2 regions of the Cryobacterium sp. Hh11 genome follow, and region 2 is predicted to be linked to the other one. Evidence: riboswitches for the same ligand, from Rfam matches in the RefSeq annotation. Region 2 holds a riboswitch; the other holds the start of a gene.
What was found. Region 2 has a riboswitch for thiamine pyrophosphate ahead of thiC (phosphomethylpyrimidine synthase ThiC). Riboswitches for the same ligand answer to the same signal wherever they lie in the genome.
Positions count from the first base shown of each region.

Region 1: it holds a riboswitch for thiamine pyrophosphate, as region 2 does, so the genes downstream of both, E3T46_RS10705 (bifunctional hydroxymethylpyrimidine kinase/phosphomethylpyrimidine kinase) here and thiC (phosphomethylpyrimidine synthase ThiC) in region 2, are expected to answer to the same signal.

Region 1 is NZ_SOHF01000022.1:8,794-11,999, reverse strand. It holds gene E3T46_RS10710 (dihydrolipoamide acetyltransferase family protein) at 1-1,207, shown strand, start outside; TPP riboswitch at 1,280-1,379, shown strand; gene E3T46_RS10705 (bifunctional hydroxymethylpyrimidine kinase/phosphomethylpyrimidine kinase) at 1,362-2,903, shown strand; gene thiE (thiamine phosphate synthase) at 2,938-3,206, opposite strand, start outside.
Region 2 is NZ_SOHF01000037.1:76,755-79,960, forward strand. It holds gene thiC (phosphomethylpyrimidine synthase ThiC) at 1-1,460, opposite strand, end outside; TPP riboswitch at 1,454-1,561, opposite strand; gene E3T46_RS16415 (helix-turn-helix transcriptional regulator) at 1,675-2,643, opposite strand; gene hxlB (6-phospho-3-hexuloisomerase) at 2,757-3,206, shown strand, end outside.

The sequences.
Region 1 (3,206 bases), on a different contig from region 2:
CGTGACCGACGCGACTGCTGACGCTGCAGCCGGTGTTGTCGGCGTTCCGGTCGCCGCGGCGACCGTCGTGGCGGTCGAAGGCTCCGGAGCCGTTCTGGTCGGCTACGGCACGACCGAAAGCACCCGGCCGGCGCGCAAGGTGGCCGCCGGGCGGTTCGGCACCCCGCGGGCAGCGGATGCCCCGGCACCGGCTGCACCGGCTGCATCGACGCCGCCCGTCGCTGTTGCGCTGGCCGAGCGCCCCGCCGAGGTGGCGGCATCCGTTTCTCCGACCATCGATTCGTCCAGCACGGTCGACCCGATCCGCCGCTCCCCCGTCGTGTCTCCGATCGTGCGCCGGCTGGCGCGCGAGAACGGGTTCGACGCGAGCACGCTGGCCGGGAGCGGGCACGACGGTCTGGTGCTGCGCAGCGACGTCGAGGAACACATTCGCGCGCTCACCGCTCCGGCCGTGGCTGTCGATGTGGCAGCCGATGTCGACGTTGCGACGCCGCCCAGCGCTGTCGACGCGGCGAGTGCGGATATTCGCATTCCCATCACCGGCCTGCGCAAGGTTGTGTCACAGCGGCTGACCACGTCGCGTCGGGAGATTCCCGAGGCGACGATCTGGCTCGACGTCGACGCGACCGCCCTGTTCGCCGCGCGAAACCAGCTGCTCGCGGCGACGGGTGAGCGGTTCAGCGTGACGGCGCTCATCGCGCGCTTCGTAGTGGCCGGGCTGCGCCGGTATCCGGTGCTCAATTCCTCGGTCGACACCGCGAGCCAGGAGATTCTCCAGTACGGAGCCATCAACCTCGGCATTGCGGCGCAGACCTCACGCGGGCTGATGGTTCCCGTCATCCACCGTGCCCACGCGATGAGTACGCGACAGCTGCGCGATGCCCTCGCCGCGCTGGTGGCGCAATCGCCCGACGGCACCTTCTCGCCGAGCGCGCTGACCGGGGGAACCTTCACCCTCAACAACTTCGGATCGCTCGGCGTCGACGGTTCGGCCGCGATCATCAACCATCCCGAAGCGGCCATTCTCGGCATTGGGCGCATGATCGAGCGGCCGTGGGTGGTCGAACACGCACTCGCGGTTCGCACCGTCGTAGAACTCTCCATGGTGTTCGACCATCGGGTCTGCGACGGCGGCACCGCCGCCGGGTTTCTCACCTATGTGGCCGGCTGCATTGAAAACCCGGTGAGCCTGCTCGCCGACCTGTGAGCTCGGGGCGTGTCCTGAACGCCCACGATTCTGGCATCGGTAGCTGAGTGACGTTTGTTGGCGTATAGGCTGCTGAGTGACACGGGGTGCTCCGCACAATGCGCGAGCTGAGATGAATACCCGTTGAACCTGTCTAGTTAGCACTAGCGAAGGAATGTCACGGATGACTGATCAGACCTCGAGTATCACGCCGCGCACCACGCCTCGGATTCTCAGTATCGCCGGCACCGACCCGACCGGCGGTGCCGGCATCCACGCCGATTTGAAAAGCATCGCGGCCAACGGCGGGTATGGCATGGCAGTAGTAACAGCCCTGGTCGCGCAGAACACACGCGGGGTGCGCTCGGTGCACACCCCGCCGGTCGCGTTTCTGCGCCAGCAATTGAACGCAGTGAGCGATGACGTGACCATCGATGCCGTGAAGATCGGTATGCTCGCCGAAATCGACGTGATTCACGAGGTGCGTTCCTGGCTCAATGCCCACCGTCCTCCGCTCGTCGTGCTCGACCCGGTGATGGTGGCAACGAGTGGCCACCGGCTGCTCGAACCCCAAGCGGAGCAGGCGCTGCGTGATCTGATCCCCCTCGCCGATCTCGTCACACCCAACGTTCCCGAGCTGGCCGTTCTGCTCGCAGAACCCCCAGCGGAAAACTGGGCTGCGGCCATCGAGCAGGGCAAACGACTATCCGCCCAGACCGGAGTAACCGTGTTGGTGAAGGGGGGTCATTTCGACGAAACCCTCTGCCCTGACGCCCTGGTCAACACCCACGGGCTGCTGGCACAGAGCGTTGTCGAGTTTGCTTCGCCGCGTATCGCCACCAAGAATACCCACGGCACCGGATGCTCGCTCTCCTCGGCAATGGCCACGGTACAGGCGCGAACCGGGGACTGGGCTGCGTCTCTGGCCGAGGTCAAAGACTGGCTTCAGGATGCTCTGATCCATGCTGACGACCTCGAGGTCGGTCAGGGCCATGGCCCGATCCATCACTTTCATCGGCTGTTCGCAGGCGCGTCGGCCGAGTCGGCCACACCAGCTGATTCGGTGAAGTTCAGTGCGACACTGTGGCGCGATGTCGAGCTGATTCGCACGCAGATCTTCGATCTGCCGTTCATTACGGATCTCGGTACTGGGGTTCTGGCCGAGCGAGATTTTGCGTATTACCTCGCTCAGGACGCGCTCTACCTCGCCACTTACTCGCGCGTTCTTGCGCGCGCCAGTGAGATCGCGCCGAGCATGCACGCACAGCGGTTTCTGGCCGATTCGGCACGACGGTGCCGCGACGTTGAGTTGGAACTGCACAGAAACTGGCTGGGGCAACGGGACGTGTCGTCCGAGGCCGGACCGGTAACGGCTGGCTACCTGGATCACTTGCTCGGGCTCGCTGAGGGCGGAAACTATGCGGTGCTTCTGGCGGCGCTGTTGCCCTGTTTTTGGCTCTATGCGGATGTCGGTGAGCGGCTGCACACCGACTTTCTGGCGCGCACCGAGACAGCAGTACATCCATATGCCGCGTGGCTCCAGACCTATGCCGATGAAGAATTCGCCGCGGCCACGAGGGAAGTCATCGCGCTCACCGACGACGCTGCGGCCACGGCCTCTGACGCGCAACGCTCGGCGATGCGCCAGGCGTTTGCCACCTCGTCACGGTTCGAGCTCGATTTCTTCGACGCCCCTCGGCAATCTGTGTTGGCCTGAGATGACCACGCCAAACTCGGTACTGTGTGCGGTATCAGCCCAGCGCGGGCAGGCTGGCCAGAAGTCGCTGCGCGGCATCCGTCGGGTCGTTGGCGTCGGTGATCGCGCGCACCACAACCACTCCAGTTGCGCCAGCGTCGACGACCTGGTTGATGTTGCTGAGGTCGATGCCACCGATGGCAAACCATGGCAGCTCGCTGTCGGTGGCTGCGCTGCGGGCGGCCGCGTAACGCAGAAGTTGCGTTCCGACCGCCGCTCGACCGGGTTTTGTCGGTGTGGCCCAGACTGGGCCGACGCAAAAAT
Region 2 (3,206 bases):
CCGGCCGGCAGCGTCTCGTCGTGAAAGCTCTGCGCGGTGTCCGGGTCAAGCGAGAGCGCGAACTGGTCGGTCCAACGAAATTCGAACCGGGCCCGACTGAGGGCGTCGTCGCGTTCCTGGGCGCGCGGATGCTGTTTGGCCAGGTCGGCGGAGTGCGCGGCGATCTTGTAGGTGATCACGCCGGTTTTCACGTCGTCGCGGTTGGGGAGGCCGAGGTGTTCCTTGGGCGTGACGTAGCAGAGCATGGCGGTGCCGGCCTGGGCGATGATGGCCGCGCCGATCGCGCTCGTGATGTGGTCGTAGGCCGGTGCGATATCGGTGGCGAGCGGGCCGAGCGTGTAGAACGGGGCCTCCTCGCAGAGTTCCTCTTCGAGCGCCACGTTTTCGACGATCTTGTGCATCGGAACGTGGCCGGGGCCCTCGATCATCACCTGCACTCCGTAGGACTTCGCGACCTTCGTCAGCTCACCGAGGGTGCGCAGCTCCGCGAACTGGGCCTCGTCGTTCGCGTCGGCAATCGAGCCGGGGCGCAGGCCGTCGCCGAGCGAGAAGGTCACGTCGTAGCGGCGCAGAATCTCGCACAGCTCCACGAAGTGGGTGTAGAGAAAACTCTCCTGGTGGTGCGCGAGGCACCAGGCGGCCATGATCGAGCCGCCGCGCGAGACGATTCCGGTCACCCGGTTGGCGGTCAGCGGCACGTAGCGCAGTAGCACGCCGGCGTGCACGGTCATGTAGTCGACGCCCTGCTCGCACTGCTCGATCACGGTGTCGCGGTAGATCTCCCAGGTGAGCAGCGACGGGTCGCCGTTGACCTTTTCAACGGCCTGGTAGAGCGGAACGGTGCCCACCGGAATGGGCGAGTTGCGCATGATCCACTCCCGAGTGAGGTGAATGTCCTTGCCGGTGGAGAGATCCATCAGGGTGTCGGCGCCCCAGCGGGCCGCCCAGACCATCTTCTCGACCTCTTCGGCGATCGACGAGGTCACCGCCGAGTTGCCGATGTTCGCGTTGATCTTCACGGTGAAGGCCTTGCCGATGATCATCGGCTCGCTCTCCGGATGCTTGTGGTTGGCCGGAATGACGGCCCGGCCGCGCGCCACCTCGTCGCGGACGAGCTCGACCGAGACGCCCTCGCGCGCGGCGATGTAGGCCATCTCCGGCGTGACAATGCCGGCGCGGGCCCAGACCAGCTGGGTGGCAGCGCCATCGATGGGCAGCGGATGCTCCCACCCGGCCCGAGTCTGCGGCAGTCCCTTCTCGAGATCGATTGTGGCCGTCTCGTCGGTGTAAGGGCCGGACGTGTCGTACAGGTCGAAGTGTTCGCCGTTGCTGAGGTTCACCCGGCGCACCGGAACTTCGAGCCCCGGCCAGCCTTCTATCGGTTCGTAGCGTTTGCTGCTGCCCTGGATCGGGCCCGTTGTGACGGTTTCGGACATAGTTGTGTCGTCAATTGTGCGCATGTTCTCGAACTTCCTACGCCGGCATTACCCGGACAGGTTCAACGGTCGACGGCCCTGGCCGTCCTCTCAGCTCGCTGGTGCGCGCTCCCGTGGTTGGTGTGTCTTCTGACTCCTTCACCCTAGCGCTGGTTGCGCGCTCGGGTCCTACCGGGGTCGCGGTCACCGCGCCCGGTGGAGGCCGTCGCGCCGGGCATAGCTGGCGCTGGGCATCCGCTTAGCGAGCGAGGGCGGCCAGCTCGGCGCGGGTCGAGGCGCCGACCTTGCGCAGCAGGTTGGCCACGTGAAACTTCACTGTGTTCTCGCTGATGGTCAGGGCCTGTGCGATGGCCTTATTGCGCGCCCCAGAGGCGACGAGTTCGAGCACGCCGCGTTCGCGTGGGCTGAGGCCCCAGGCCGCAGCGGCGGTGACGGATGCCGTGGGCGCGTCGAGCGGCAGCGACACGGCCATCTCGGAGCCCCAGCCGGCGGTGGCCTCGACGTTGAGGGTGCCGCTGAGCGCGACGACGCGGGCGGCAAGCTGGCGCACGCTCGGAACCTCGGCATCGAGGTTGCCCGGACCGTCGTCCCGAATGTGGATGAGCAGGTTACTTCCGTCGCAGTCCCACTGCACGCGCACCCGCGCGACCCCGGCCTGTTCGACGAGGGCGAGTACGGCGCCGCGCACGATGGCGCGGGCTTCGTGGGCGACCTCGCCGGGCAATGCCCGACCGTTCACCGGCGGCTCGATGAACTGCACGTCGAGGTCGCCGAAGCGCACGAGCGGTCGCAGGTCGTTCCTGAGGCGTTCGAAGGCGCGGGCGACGGGTTCCTCGGTGAGACTGCGATCGAGGTCGCTCACCGCGCGCAGGGCGACCATCGCGGCGGCGGCGAGTTCGGTGGCCTTCTGTCGGGCGGCGGTGTCACTCGTGCTGCCGGAGCGCAGGACAGCGAGCAGGGATTCCAGCGTGGTGGCGTGTGCGTCCGTGAGGTCGGCGATGAGTTTGGAGCGTTCGGCGGCTGCGCTGCGCGCTGTTTGAACCGGGGAGTTTGCGGGGAGCGTCGAGCGTTTTGTGGTCGTGGCGGATGACGCGGCCGGTTCGGCTGCTCCGGTAGCAGCATCAGACCGGAGGGCGGCGGCCGTGCTGCGGGCAGCGGCTTCAGTGGCGGTGGCGCGCACGCCGGGGTTAGATGGAGCGGAAGTCATGCCCCCAGCCTACCCGGGCCATCCTTGGAGCCCACCCAGAGCCATCCGTTTGGGTAGGAAAACCGCTCGTTTGGCGGGCAGCATTCCCACTCGAAGGAGTGGACCATTGAATCATGACCGAAACGACAACCACCCCACTGGCAGCGGATGCCCTCGGCCTCATTTTCGCCGAGAACGGCCGCGTCGTCGAGGCGCTGCGCTCGGCATCCGCTTCAGTACTGGATGAGGCGGCAACCCTGCTCGCCGCGGCGCCCCGGGTATTTGTGCTCGGTGCTGGCCGCTCCGGGCTGGCACTGAAGATGACCGCGATGCGACTCATGCACCTCGGCCTCGACGTGCACGTGGTCGGCGAGGTGACCAGCCCGGCGATTGTGTCGGGCGACGTGCTGCTGGTGGCGAGCGGATCCGGAACGACGGGCGCCATTGTGCGTGCCGCCGAGACGGCTCACGGCGTGGGGGCGAGCATTCTTGCGCTGACCACGGCGCCCGAGTCGCCGCTCGGGCGGCTCGCCGCGGTGACCGTGGTCATTCCCGCGGCTGCCAAGCAGGACCACGCCGGGCAG